One region of the Streptomyces sp. NBC_01716 genome, then DNA from elsewhere that is predicted to be linked to it. Evidence: riboswitches for the same ligand, from Rfam matches in the RefSeq annotation. Region 1 holds a riboswitch; the other holds the start of a gene.
The links. A riboswitch is a leader RNA that binds a small molecule or an ion and turns the genes downstream of it on or off. The one in region 1 is predicted to bind cyclic di-AMP.

Region 1 (7,076 bases):
CCGTCCTTCCGCCCGCTACGTCCTGCCGGAGTTCACCGAGCGGACCTCCGCCGGGACCCGCTCCCTCGATCCGTACTCCAAGCTCTTCGAAGGACGGATCATCTTCCTCGGCACCCCCCTGGACGACACCGCCGCGAACGATGTGATCGCCCAGCTGCTGCAACTCGAATACGCGGCACCCGGCCAGGACATCGCGCTCTACATCAACTCTCCCGGCGGCTCGCTGAGCTCGATGTCCGCCGTCTACGACACGATGCAGGTCGTCGGCTGCGACGTGGCGACGACCTGCCTCGGCCAGGCGGCGTCCACCGCCGCGGTCCTGCTCGCCGCCGGAGCGCCGGGCAAGCGGATGGCGCTGCCCGGCGCGCGTGTCGTTCTCCAGCAGCCGGGGATCGAGGAGCCCGTACGCGGCCAGCCGTCCGATCTCGCCATCCACGCGGAGGAGTTGCTGCGGCTGCGCGCCCTGATGGCCGAGACGCTGGTACGGCACACCGGACAGAGCGCCGAGCGGATCGACGCCGACATCGACCGGGACACGATCTTCGACGCGACGGGCGCCAAGGAGTACGGCCTGGTGGACCAGGTCGCGCAGGATCGCAGGTCGTCCTTGAGCTTCAACGCCCCCCGGTGAACCGCCGATGCTGCCACCGGAACTGCCGCCGCTGCCCGCGCTGACCCGCGCCGAGGGCGACTTCGTCGACAGCTATCTCCGGGTCGTCGACCTGGTCGGCCGGATCAACCCCTCGCGCGCCGACGACACGTACAGCGCGCTGCGCGCCGCACAGGCCCTGGTGTCCGGGGCCGCCGAACTGCGCGACGCGCTGACGCTGATGCACGCGAGAGGTGAGACGGAGCTGCACACGCCGACCCTGGACCGCACGCTCCGGGTGCTCGACGGGGAGCGCAGGGCCGGACGTGTCACCATGCCGCCCGGCCCGGTGACTTGATACGGACCCGCGCCCCGCACCCCCGCCCCGCGACGGACTTCGACCGCCGGCCTGCCCGTTCGGACGCGTCCGTACGGGATTTGGCCGCACGTTCGGCGTATCGACCCGCCCGTGGTGATCGGACCGGCGACTTGCGACGGACGATCGGCCGTCCGGTCGTAACGCTTCGCTGCGCCGCAGGTACAGCGCGTGAGCTGTCATATGAGCCGTTCACCGAATCGGCCGTACCGACCCAAATGGCCCATAAGTGACGAGAGTCACATCCGGCCGTTTCAACGCGGATTCGCGCTGAGGCCGCGTCAAGATCCCTGGGACGACAAGCCCCCGCCACCTCGGCGGGGCGGTCCGGGTGGACGCCGAGTCCTGCCGCCGCTCCGGACGACTGGTCGACACGAGTGGATCGGCAGGAGTGGAGGACCCGAGCAGTTCGGGGCGGTCCGACCATGGACAGCTCCTCGGGGTGAAGCCGCATCGCGGCCGGACATCTTCGCCTGTCCGAACCCGACAGGTCATCCTTCACAGGCGGCTGACGAAGGGTTGCGCATGTCCGCGCAGACGCATGTCCCGTCGCTGCTCTCCCGGGCCGGTACCGCATCGGTCCTCCTCGCCGCCGTCGGCGGCACGATGCTGGCGCCCGGCGCCGTGTCGGAAGCACACGCCCTGCCCGCCGCCGCGAAGGCGCTGGATGTGGCGGCCTCCATGAAGGGCGCCCCGTACTCCTACGGGGCGACAGGTCCGCACCGGTTCGACTGCTCGGGGCTGACCCTCTTCTCGTACAAGAAGGCCGGCAAGGCGCTTCCCCGCACCGCGCAGCAGCAGTACAACCGCACGCACCACATCTCCGCCGCCGGCCGCAGGCAGGGCGATCTGGTCTTCTTCCATTCCGGAGGGAGCGTCTACCACGTCGGGATCTACGCCGGCCACGGCAAGATCTGGCATTCGCCCAAGAGCGGTCAGGTGGTGCGGCTGGAGCGCATCTGGTCCAGGAGCGTCCTGTACGGCCGGGTCCGCTGACCCCAGGCGCACCGGGGACACGCGCGGCCCGCTCAGCCCGGGGCGCGAACCGTCCACGGCAGGGCGATCCAGACCGTCTTGCCGCCGTCCGCGGTGGGTGTGACGGCCAGTCGGCCGCCGTGCTCGGCGGTCAGCGCCCGGATGATGACCATGCCGCGGCCGTTGTCCTGCTGGACCGCGGCGGGGAGGCGCTGCGGCCAGCGCGGGTGACTGTCCGTGACGCCGACGCGCAGTTCCTCGTCGCGCCGCAGGGTGACGTCGATCGTGAAGGTCGGTGAGGTGCCGAGGGTGTGCTGCACGGCGTTGGTGGCCAGTTCCGAGATGATCAGGCGAACCGTTTCGGCGGTGCCGGCATCGCTCGGCAGCCCCCACTCGGTGAGCACGCGCGCGACGTATCTGCGTGCCTCGGACACCGAGGCCGGATCGCTCGGCAGGGTGACGGATGCTTCCTGATGGTCTGCCATGGCGACGCTGTCCCTTTCCCACCGGGACGCAGACCGACCTATGGCTGTTGCCCGCGAGTACGTCCCCGGATTGCGCTGCGCGCCACACTGCCATCAACGGCGCCCGGTGCACGGGCGATCCGCCGTGATACGCCCCTGTCTGTCGCTCTAAGCGGTGAACCCTGCTACGCGAGACCGTATTTACGCGCGCTCAAGTTCCCGGCCCCGGCGACCGACAGACGACGTGCCCGGCCCTGACGGGTGCTCAGCACTCCGGCGCCACGGCCCCGGCGGGCGCCGTCGCGATGACCGTCGCCAGGGCTCCGTCGACCTGAGCGTCCGTCAGGTCGGCGCGGGCCGTGAGCCTGATCCGGGAGATCCCGTCCGGCACGGACGGCGGCCGGAAGCAGCCCACCACCAGACCGGCCTCGCGGCAGTCGGCGGCCCACCGGACGGCCGCCTCCGGAGACGGCGCCCGGACGGAGACGACGGCCGCGTCCGGGCGTACGGCGGTGAGCCCCGCCCCGGTCAGCCCCCGGTGCAGCGCGTTCGCCACCGCGCGCGCCCGGACCGCCAGCGAGGGGTCCTCGCGCAGCAGCCGCAGGCTCGCGAGCGCGGCGCCCGCGGCGGCCGGGGCGAGGCCGGTGTCGAAGATGAACGACCGTGCCGTATTGACGAGTTGGCCGATCACCCGGGCCGGCCCGAGGACCGCGCCGCCCTGGCTGCCCAGCGACTTGGAGAGCGTGAGCGTGACGACCGTCCCCGGGTCGCCCGCCAGCCCCGCCGCGTGGACGGCGCCACGGCCGCCGTCGCCGAGGACGCCGAGACCGTGCGCGTCGTCCACGAGGAGTGCGGCCCCCCGCGTACGGCACACCTCGGCCAGCCGCGCGAGCGGCGCCGCGTCACCGTCCACCGAGAAGACCGAGTCGCTGACGGCCAGGGCCCGGGAGCCTTCGTACGTTTCGAGCGCCTTGGCCACCGCCTGCGGATCGGCGTGCGGTACGACGACGGTCTCGGCGCGCGAGAGACGGCAACCGTCCACGATCGAGGCGTGGTTGGCGGCGTCGGAGACGATGAGCGAGCCGCGCGCGGTCAGCGCGGTGAGGGCGGCGAGGTTCGCGGCGTATCCGGACGACAGGACGAGCGCGGCCTCGAAACCGCAGAAGTCCGCGAGCTCACGCTCCAGTTCGGCGTGCAGCGCGGTGCTTCCGGTGACCAGCCGCGAGCCGGTGGCGCCCGCGCCCCAGCGGCGCGCCGCGTCGGCCGCCGCGCCCGTCGTCACCGGGTGGTGGGTGAGCCCCAGGTAGTCGTTGCTCGCGAGATCCAGCAGGGCGGAGTCGGCGGGGCGGGGGCGCAGCGTACGGACCAGACCGGCCCGCTCACGCCGGCGCGCCTCGTCGTCGATCCAGCCGAACGGGTCCGGCGGCGTCGACGGGGACGGCATGCTCGGCGCGGGTGGCTCGGCTGGCACGGCGGGGGTCCTTTTGTAGGCAGCCCACAGACCCTAACCGTCGATCGCTCCGCTTCGGGTGTGGTCATACACACACCTGAATGCACCTGTCTTGTGGGATTCATCCTTGGCCCGGAGGCCCGCCGTACGCCAGGATCGGCGCCATGGACCTGCTGAACACACTGGTGGAGAAGGGCCTTCGGCGAGAGCTGCCGTCGCGCGAAGAAGCGCTCGCCGTGCTGGCGACCTCCGACGACGAACTGCTCGAAGTGGTGGCCGCGGCCGGGAAGGTGCGCCGCCAGTGGTTCGGGCGGCGGGTCAAGCTCAACTATCTCGTCAACCTCAAATCCGGGCTCTGTCCCGAAGACTGCTCGTACTGCTCGCAGCGGCTCGGGTCCAAGGCCGAGATCCTCAAGTACACCTGGCTGAAGCCCGACGAGGCGTCCAGGGCCGCCGCGGCGGGAGTGGCCGGCGGCGCGAAGCGGGTCTGTCTGGTGGCGAGCGGCCGGGGGCCGACGGACCGGGACGTCGACCGTGTCTCGCAGACCATCAGCGCCATCAAGGAAGAGAACGCCGATGTCGAGATCTGCGCCTGTCTCGGGCTGCTCTCGGACGGTCAGGCGGAGCGGCTGAAGGCCGCGGGCGCCGACGCGTACAACCACAACCTCAACACCTCCGAGTCGACGTACGGCGACATCACCACCACCCACACCTACGCGGACCGGGTGGAGACCGTGCGCCACGCGCAGGGTGCGGGCCTGTCGGCCTGTTCCGGGCTGATCGCGGGCATGGGCGAGAGCGACGCCGACCTGGTGGACGTGGTCTTCGGGCTGCGCGAGCTGGACCCCGACTCGGTCCCGGTCAACTTCCTCATCCCCGTCAAGGGCACACCGCTGGCCGGGGAGTGGAACCTGACCCCGCAGCGGGCACTGCGCATTCTGGCGATGGTGCGGTTCGTCTGCCCCGACGTGGAGGTCCGGCTCGCGGGCGGGCGTGAGGTGCATCTGCGCACGATGCAGCCGCTCGCGCTGCACCTGGTCAACTCGATCTTCCTCGGCGACTACCTCACCACCGAGGGCCAGGAGGGCAAGGCGGACCTGGACATGATCGCGGACGCCGGGTTCGAGGTGGAGGGCACGGACACGACGACGCTGCCTGAACACCGCGGCGGCGGGTGCGCGAGCGCGTGCGCTCCGTCCGCGGACAAGGGTGACCCCGTGGCCGAGCCGGTCGGGGCGGATGCCGGCGCCGCCCGTACGGACCTGGTGACCGTACGGCGGCGCGGTGCCGGTACCGATCTGGCGCCCAATGCCTGACACGCCCGCCCCGCCCGCGACGGCTCCGGGCGACCTCCTGGCGCTGGACCGGGCCCATGTCTGGCATCCGTACGGCCCGATGCCCGGCCGCACGGACCCGCTGGTCGTGGAGTCCGCCTCGGGCGTACGGCTCCGGCTCGCCGAACCGGCGTACGGGCAGCGCGAGTTGGTCGACGGCATGTCGTCCTGGTGGTCGGCGGTCCATGGCTACAACCACCCCGTCCTCAACGAGGCGGCGCACGGCCAGCTCGGCCGGATGAGCCATGTCATGTTCGGCGGGCTCACCCATGAGCCCGCCGTCCGGCTGGCGGCCCGGCTGGTGGAGATCACCCCGGAACCGCTCCAGCATGTCTTCCTCGCCGACTCGGGATCGGTCTCGGTCGAGGTCGCCGTCAAGATGTGCCTCCAGTACTGGCGTTCGCTGGGCCGCCCGGCCAAGCAGCGGATGCTGACCTGGCGCGGCGGCTACCACGGCGACACCTGGCAGCCCATGTCGGTCTGCGACCCCGAGGGCGGTATGCACGGCCTCTGGTCGGGAGTGCTGCCGCGCCAGATCTTCGCCGACGCGCCGCCCGCCGGCTCCGGGGCGTACGACAGCGCCGATGCGTACGACGAGACGTACGCGGACCATCTGCGCGCGCTCGTCGCGCGCCACGCCGACGAACTGGCCGCCGTGATCGTGGAGCCGGTGGTGCAGGGCGCGGGCGGCATGCGCTTCCATTCCCCCGCGTACGTCCGGGTGCTGCGCGAGGCCTGTGACGAGTACGGCGTGCTGCTGATCCTGGACGAGATCGCGACGGGCTTCGGCCGAACCGGCGCTCTGTTCGCGGCGGAACTCGCGGGCGTCAGCCCCGATGTGATGTGCGTGGGCAAGGCGCTGACCGGCGGTTATCTCACCATGGCCGCGACGCTGTGCACGTCGGCGGTGGCGGACGGGATCTCGCGCGGCGAGGTGCCTGTCCTCGCGCACGGCCCCACGTTCATGGGCAATCCGCTGGCCTCGGCCGTGGCGTCCGCCTCGATCGACCTGCTGCTCGGCCAGGACTGGCGGGGCGAGGTCAAGCGGATCGAGGCGGGGCTGCGCGACGGCCTCGCCGAGGCGACGTCGCAGCCCGGGGTGAAGGATGTGCGGGTCCTCGGCGCGATCGGCGTCGTACAGCTGGACCACGAGGTGGACATGGCGGCGGCGACACGGGCGGCGGTACGTGAGGGTGTGTGGCTGCGGCCGTTCCGCGACCTCGTCTACACGATGCCGCCGTATGTGACGGACGACGACGACATCGCGCGGATCTGCCGCGCGGTGACGGCGGCGGCTCGGGAGGCCTGAGAGATGCCCGTACTGATCGTCTCGGGGACCGGGACGGAGATCGGCAAGACCGTCGTCACGGCGGCCGTCGCCGCCGTGGCCCTCGCCCAGGGGCGTACGGTCGCGGTGCTGAAGCCCGCGCAGACCGGTGTCGCACCCGGTGAACCGGGTGACGTGGACGAGGTGATCCGCCTGGCGGGCGGCGTCACCACGGTCGAACTGGCCCGTTTCCCCGAGCCGTTGGCACCCGCGACGGCGGCCAGACGCGCGGGCGCGCCGCCCGTACGGCCCGAGGAGATCGCCGAGACCGCCGGGAAGCTGGCGACCGAACACGACCTGGTGCTGGTCGAGGGCGCGGGCGGGCTGCTCGTACGGTTCGACGACGAGGGCGGCACACTCGCGGACGCCGCCCGGCTGCTGGCCGCCCCGGTGCTGGTGGTGGCGCCCGCCGGGCTCGGCACGCTGAACATGACCGCGCTGACGGCCGAGGCGCTGGACGCGCGCGGGCTCATGGCGCTGGGTGTGGTGATCGGCAGCTGGCCGGCCGTGCCGGACCTGGCGGCGCGCTGCAATCCGGCGGAGCTGCCGGGTGTCGCCGGT
Region 2 (7,076 bases), 6.5 Mb from region 1:
ACTCACACCCGTCGAGATCGCGGGACAGATCAGCGCCGCACTGGCGCGCCGGGAGAAGCGCGAGGAGAACACCCGATGACCGAGTCGACAGGGCCGGCGGAGAAGCCGGGCAAGGCCTTCGATCTCGCGAAGCTGCTGGCCGAACGCGGCGGCGAACGCTACGAGTTGCACACCGCCCATCTGAACCACCAACTCCCGCGCATGTTGCGGACCATCGGCTTCGACAAGGTCTACGAGCGCGCCGAGGGCGCCTACTTCTGGGACGCCGATGGCAACGACTACCTCGACATGCTCGCCGGCTTCGGGGTGATGGGGCTCGGCCGGCACCACCCCGTCGTACGCAAGGCCCTCCACGACGTCCTCGACGCCTCGCTCGCCGACCTCACCCGCTTCGACTGCCAGCCGCTGCCGGGCCTGCTCGCCGAGAAACTGCTCAAGCACAGCCCCCACCTGGACCGGGTCTTCTTCGGCAACAGCGGTACGGAAGCTGTCGAGACGGCGCTGAAGTTCGCCAGGTACGCCACCGGGAAGCCGAGGATCCTCTACTGCTCCCACGCCTTCCACGGGCTGACCCTCGGCTCGCTCTCGGTCAACGGCGAGGACGGTTTCCGCGCCGGGTTCGCGCCGCTGCTCCCCGACACGGCGATCGAGATCGGTGATCTCGACGCGCTGGAGCGGGAGTTGAAGCGCGGCGACGTCGCGGGCTTCGTCGTCGAACCGATCCAGGGCAAGGGCGTGCGGTCGACGCCGCCCGGCTTCCTGCGGGCCGCGCAGGAGCTGTTGCGCCGGCACAAGGCGCTGCTCATCGCGGACGAGGTGCAGACGGGGCTCGGCAGGACCGGCGACTTCTACGCGTACCAGCACGAGGAAGGCGTCGAGCCGGACCTGGTGTGTGTCGCGAAGGCGCTCTCCGGCGGATACGTGCCGGTCGGCGCGACCCTCGGCAAGGACTGGATCTTCCAGAAGGTCTACTCCTCGATGGACAGGGTGCTGGTCCACTCGGCCAGCTTCGGATCCAACGCGCAGGCGATGGCGGCGGGCCTGGCCGTTCTGTCGGTGATCGAGGACGAGCGGATCGTCGCCAACGCCAGGACGACCGGCGATCTGCTGCGCTCGCGGCTGGCCGCGCTGGTCGACCGGTACGAGCTGCTGAGCGAGGTGCGCGGCCGGGGGCTGATGATCGGTATCGAGTTCGGCCGGCCGACGTCGATCGGGCTGCGCAGCCGCTGGACGATGCTCCAGGCGGCACGGAAGGGGCTCTTCGCGCAGATGGTCGTGGTGCCGCTCCTGCGGAAGCACCGCATTCTCACCCAGGTCTCAGGGGACCATCTGGAAGTGATCAAGCTGATCCCGCCGCTGACCATCGGGGAGCGGGAGGTCGACCGCTTCGTGACGGCCTTCACGGCCGTGATGGACGACGCGCACGGGGGCGGCGGGCTGATGTGGGACTTCGGCAGGACGCTGGTGAAGCAGGCGATCGCCAACCGGTGACGCCCTTGTCCCGTTGGGTCCCGTTGGTCCTGTTCCGGCTGTTTACCTCTGAGGTAAGAAGTTTGCCTCAGAGGAGAATTCCTGGCTCAATGGGGGCATGACCGACCCCGCCACCGCTCGTGAACAGGCGGCCGACGAGACCGACGCCACGACAGAGACTCTGCCGGACGTCGCGCCCCGGCTGCGCGAGCTGCGACGCGGCCGGGGCCTCACCCTGGAGGCCGCCGCCGGACGGGCCGGGCTCTCCCCGGCCCACCTCTCCCGGCTGGAGACCGCCCGGCGCCAGCCCTCGCTGCCGATGCTGCTCGGTCTGGCGCGTGTCTACGGTACGACGGTCTCCGAGCTGCTCGGCGAGGAGCCGCCCGAGCGCGATCCCGTCATCCGCGCCGCGCGGGCGGAGCCCGTGGAGGCGGACGGCTGGACCTACCGCCAGGCAGGCAGCCCGACCGGCCGGGCGATGCAGCCGCTGCGGGTGACCGTGCCGTACGGAGCGCAGGGCGACCTCGTCCGTGTCCACCCGGGGGAGGAGTGGCTCCATGTCCTTCGGGGGCGGCTGCGGCTGAGCCTCGGGGACACCGTCCATGTGCTCGACCCGGGCGACAGCGCCCATTTCGACTCGATGACCCCGCACCGCCTCGCGGCGGCCGGTCCCGCCGGCGCCGAGCTGCTGTTCGTCCACACTCTGCTGACCAGCCCCGTCGGCGAGCTGTGCCTGCCCGGCGGGGCTCACCCCCGCTGACTCGGCGCAACTGACCCGCGATCCGACCAAGAGAGGCCATCGCCATGTCCGACAACCCGGTGGACGCCGTTCAGGAGCCGTCGCCCGAGGAAGTCCAGCCTGTCCACCCCGTCCAGCCTGTTCAGCCCGCCAAGTCCGTCATGGACGAGGAGCGCAACTTCCCGCGCGGCCTCGCCATCCGGCTCTTCGCCTACCTCGTCGCCGGCCATGTCCTGGCCGGCTTCCTCTACCTGCTCTTCGAGGCGGGCGCCGGCGGGCGGTAGGGCCTGATCCAAACGACAGAGCCTAGTCCTCGACGAGGCGCGAGCGCAGCCGCTCGCGGGTCTCGTCCGTCAGACCGAGGCCGTCCGTGAGGTAGCGGTCGACGCTGCCCCACGTCTCCTCCATCGTCGTGAACGCCGTTTCGAGATACACCGCACGCGCGTCGAAGAGCGGGGCCAGCAGCTCCAGGACCTCCGGAGCGGTCCCGCCGGGCGTCGGGTCGCTGCGGCGTACCTGATACCTCCGGTGCGGATCGTTCGACTTCAGATAGTCCGCCTCGATCGCCTCCCGCTCCACGCCCACCGCGAGCAGCGACACCGCGATCGAGAGACCGGCCCTGTCCTTGCCCGCCGCGCAGTGCATCAGTGCGGGCAGGCTCTCCTCCGCCAGGGCGTGCAGCACACGCCGGTGCTCTGCGGTGCGGTCCAGAACGATCGAACGGTACGAAGCGGACATCCGGGCCGCGCCCTTGCCGTCGGCGAGGATCGAGCGCAGCTGGTCGAGGTCGCCGTCGCGGACCATCCTCCAGAACTCGGTGCCGTCGGCCGGATCGGTGAGCGGGATGTTGACGTTGTGCACGCCGACGAGCTCGACGTCCAGACCGTCGAGCTTCTGGTCGGCCGCGTTGCGGAAGTCGAAGATGGTGTGCAGCCCCAGTGACGACAGGAAGGCCGCGTCATCGGCGGTGGCGTGCGCGAGGTGGCCGCTGCGGAAGAGCCGTCCGTACCGTACGCGCCGCCCGTCGACGGTCGGCAGGCCTCCCACGTCGCGGAAGTTGCGTACGCCGGCGAGATCGGGCTCGCCCTGCGGGACCTGCTGCGGCACCTCGTGCGTCACGTGCGCTCCTCCGCGTGTGCGGTCGGCGCTCGTCGCCGACGCTGTCGCGCTCCGACTTTACGACATCGGTTCCCCCTGAAAGCGCCGCAGGAATAGGGCTTCTGTCCGTATTGGGTGATTGTCCATAAGTTGCCCCGGTCGCGGCCGAGATGGGGGTGGATCGGCCTCGGCTGGTGAGCAGGATCATATCCGTGACGGTGTGTGGCCGCGCCCGGGAAGGGAATTGGGACGCCGCACGGAATTCGAAGATCCGTAATCCACGCAGGGTGACCGCTCGCGTATGTCGATATTCGAGAGCGGATTGCCGCGGGAGAAACAGCGGCTTGTACGGGTCGGTATGCGCGGCTTACCGTCACCGCAATCCGAGCGGATCGCCGAATCCTGCCGCCGTTCGGAATCCGCATCCACCCAGCACTCATCAACGTGTGGCAGGAGCGGGGGACCCAGGTAGTACGCCGGTCCGGAGATCCGGACGGCTCGGGGTGAAGCCGCGTCACGGCGCGGCCGGGCATCTCCAGCCCGAACCCGACAGCTCACCTCGTAGGCGCCGGAGAGGAATTCGCCATGCCCGGAAAGGGTAAGCACCGTCGTCCGAGGACCAGCCCGATCACCCGCGGATTCATCGCGGCCGGAACGGGTGGCGCCGCCATCGCGATTCCGCTCATCGGTGCCACGGGCGCCCACGCCGCCGCTCCGTCGGTGGCGCCCGAGCGCGGCGTGTCCGCCGCGCACACCGCCGCCACGCAGACGGCCAAGCAGGCCGCGACCGCCAAGACCGTGAAGACGTACTCGGTCACCGCGGGGGACTACCTCGCCAAGATCGCCGAGACGCAGAAGGTCAGCGGCGGCTGGCAGAAGCTCTACGCCGACAACCGCGAGGCCGTCGGTGACAACCCGTCGCTGATCCACCCGGGCCTGAAGCTCACCATCGGCGCGAAGGCCAAGGCGTCCGCCGAGAGCAAGGCCGAGGCCGCCCCGAAGAAGGCCGCCCCCAAGAAGAAGGCCGCTCCCGCGAAGCCCGCGCCGGCCGAGCCCGCCCCGCAGGCCGACGCCACGGCGAACGAGCCCGCCGCGCAGAGCGCCGACTCCGGCTACACCGCGCCCGTCGACGGCGCGACCACCACGACCCCGTACCGCGCGGCCGGCGGCAGCTGGGCGAGCGGCTACCACACCGGCGTGGACTTCGCGGCCGCGTCGGGCACCACCGTCAAGTCGGTCGGCCCCGGCACCGTCGTCTCGGCCGGCTGGGCCGGTTCGTACGGCAACGAGGTCGTCATCAAGCACGACGACGGCCAGTACTCGCAGTACGGCCACCTCTCCTCGCTGTCCGTCTCGGCGGGTCAGCGGGTCGCCGGCGGCGACCAGATCGGTCTCTCCGGTTCGACCGGCAATTCCACCGGTCCGCACCTGCACTTCGAGATCCGCACCGGTCCGAGCTACGGCTCCGACGTCGACCCGCTGGCGTACCTGCGCGAGCACGGCGTTTCCATCTGAGCCGTCCCGTCCCACGCGTAATCGGCCGTCGGCCGGTACCTCCGGGTACCGGCCGACGGCCTTTCTCCTATTCCCGGTTGAACGAATTTTGACCGGTGGTGTTTCTCACCGGGGACGGCGACTTCTTACGGTCGCGTAGGTCCCATGGCCGGGTGAATGATGTTCTGCTGTGGCTGACGATTCGAGAACAGAAACCAGAGGTGCCTTCGGGTCTTACGCGGCCATCGGTGACAGTTTCACCGAGGGCGTCGGAGATCCCGGACCGGGCGGAATCTATGTCGGCTGGGCGGACCGCCTCGCGGTACTGCTCGCCGACCGGGCACCGGACGAATCGTTCCGGTACGCCAATCTCGCCGTACGGGGACGGCTGCTCGACCAGATCGTGGCCGAGCAGATCCCGCGGGCCAAGGAACTCGCCCCGGATCTCGTGACGTTCTGCGCGGGTGGCAACGACATCATCCGGCCCGGCAGCGACCCCGACGACGTCGCGGAACGTTTCGAACGGGCGCTGGCCGACCTGACGAGCGCGGTCGGCACCGTCATGGTCCCCACCGGGTTCGACACCCGGGGCGTGCCGGTGCTGCGCCATCTGCGCGGCAAGATAGCCACGTTCACCGCCCACGTCCGCTCCATCGCCGACCGCTACGACTGCCCGGTCCTGGACCTGTGGTCCCTCAAGTCGGTGCAGGACAGGCGCGCTTGGGACGGTGACCGGCTGCATCTGTCACCCGAGGGCCACACCCGGGTGGCGCTGCGCGCGGCGCAGGTCCTCGGCCTCGACACCCCCGCCGACCCCGACCAGCCATGGCCGCCCCTGCCGCCGCGCGGCACGCTGGAAGTGCGCCGCGACGACATGCAGTGGGCGCGCGAATACCTGGTCCCCTGGATCGGCCGCCGCCTGCGCGGTGAATCCTCGGGCGACCACACGGTCGCCAAACGCCCGGACCTGCTGCCGCTGGTGCGTCACTGAGCCGGTGCGGGCCACGGAGTTCAGCGCGTTGACGCGCTCAGCGGTATCCGTTCCAGGACGCCGCCCGCGAAGACGTCGTACAACGGCAGTGTCTCCAGGTGGACATAGCCGATGTGGCAGTCGCAGGTGGTGAGCGGGCAGGCGCGGGGTTCGAGGGCGCGGCGGTAGGAGCCGTCGTAGAGATTGCCCAGTTCCGCCGGGACGAAGTGGCAGCGGCGGACCGTGCCTTCGCCGTCCACCGAGATCACCGATTCGCCCGTACGGCACGGGAGGCCGGCCGAGCGGTGGGGGTGCCGGCTGAACGGGAACAGGGGGTCGATCGAGGTCCAGTCGGCGGCCTCCGGGTCCGAGTAGGTGCGGCCCTCCGCCGCGTTGACCCAGAGGTACACCCGGTCGGGGAGGTCGGCCCGGAGCCGGCGCGCCTGGTCGAGATGGTCGGGGAAGCCGACGACGCCGACGCTGAAGCGGATGCCCGCGTCGCCCAGCTCACGGCACTTGGTGAGGAAACGGTCGTACGGCGTCTGGCCGGGGTGATACGTGCACCAGAGCGCCAGCTTGGCCGGGTCGGCGGCCTTCAGCCAGTCCGTACGGCAGCTGAGGTTCGTCTGGATGGCGACCCGGGCGACGTGCGGCAGGTGGGAGAGGTCGGTGAGCGCCCGCCGGTACCAGGACCGCGTGAGGCCTTCGCCCCACGGTGTGAAGAGGACCGACAGACGGTCGTCGGTCTGCTCGGCCACCCACGCGGTGAAGCGTGTCAGCGCGGCCCGGTCCGCGCGCAACTGGTCGGTGCTGTCACGTCGCTTGGCGAACGGGCAGTACGGACAGTCGTAGTCGCAGGAGGCGAGCGGGCCCCGGTAGAGGATCGTCAGGTCCATGGATGCCTCACTTCGGTTCGTACGCGGCCATCGCGGCCCGGACGGCGGGGGAGAACAGGGCCGGGCCCAGCGCGTCCGAGTGGGCGAGCCCCTCCGGCGAGAGCCGAAGGAGGCCGGGCCCGGCGGCCGTGTCGAGCCAGCCGAGGCCGGCGAAACGCTCCAGCTCGGCCGGGAAGTCGTCGCCCGGAAGGCTGCCGAACCGCCCGCGGTACTCGTCCAGTTGCATGCCCTCCGCCTGGAGCAGCGACTGCAGGAGGTGGCGGCGGCGCGCCTCGTCCGGGTCGACCGCGCGGCCCACCTCGGCGCGGGAGAAGTCCTCGGTGGCCGTGTAGTCGTCGATGATGTTCCGGATCTCGCGCATCCCGACCGCGTAGTCGAAGGAGTAGTGCAGCCGCGAGGTGTACGAACG

Region 2: linked by a shared signal. The riboswitch ahead of OIE74_RS05430 (LysM peptidoglycan-binding domain-containing M23 family metallopeptidase) and the one ahead of OIE74_RS34575 (C40 family peptidase) in region 1 are both predicted to bind cyclic di-AMP.

What each region holds. Positions count from the first base shown of each region.
Region 1 is NZ_CP109181.1:7,721,427-7,728,502, reverse strand. It holds gene OIE74_RS34585 (ATP-dependent Clp protease proteolytic subunit) at 1-631, shown strand, start outside; gene OIE74_RS34580 (hypothetical protein) at 639-947, shown strand; cyclic di-AMP (ydaO/yuaA leader) riboswitch at 1,322-1,487, shown strand; gene OIE74_RS34575 (C40 family peptidase) at 1,491-1,961, shown strand; gene OIE74_RS34570 (ATP-binding protein) at 1,994-2,425, opposite strand; gene OIE74_RS34565 (8-amino-7-oxononanoate synthase) at 2,670-3,848, opposite strand; gene bioB (biotin synthase BioB) at 4,019-5,170, shown strand; gene OIE74_RS34555 (adenosylmethionine--8-amino-7-oxononanoate transaminase) at 5,163-6,497, shown strand; gene bioD (dethiobiotin synthase) at 6,501-7,076, shown strand, end outside.
Region 2 is NZ_CP109181.1:1,264,353-1,271,428, reverse strand. It holds gene dxs (1-deoxy-D-xylulose-5-phosphate synthase) at 1-79, shown strand, start outside; gene OIE74_RS05450 (aspartate aminotransferase family protein) at 76-1,491, shown strand; gene OIE74_RS05445 (helix-turn-helix domain-containing protein) at 1,589-2,230, shown strand; gene OIE74_RS05440 (DUF6126 family protein) at 2,275-2,493, shown strand; gene OIE74_RS05435 (tyrosine-protein phosphatase) at 2,516-3,316, opposite strand; cyclic di-AMP (ydaO/yuaA leader) riboswitch at 3,724-3,888, shown strand; gene OIE74_RS05430 (LysM peptidoglycan-binding domain-containing M23 family metallopeptidase) at 3,893-4,822, shown strand; gene OIE74_RS05425 (SGNH/GDSL hydrolase family protein) at 4,992-5,792, shown strand; gene OIE74_RS05420 (STM4011 family radical SAM protein) at 5,813-6,667, opposite strand; gene OIE74_RS05415 (STM4012 family radical SAM protein) at 6,675-7,076, opposite strand, start outside.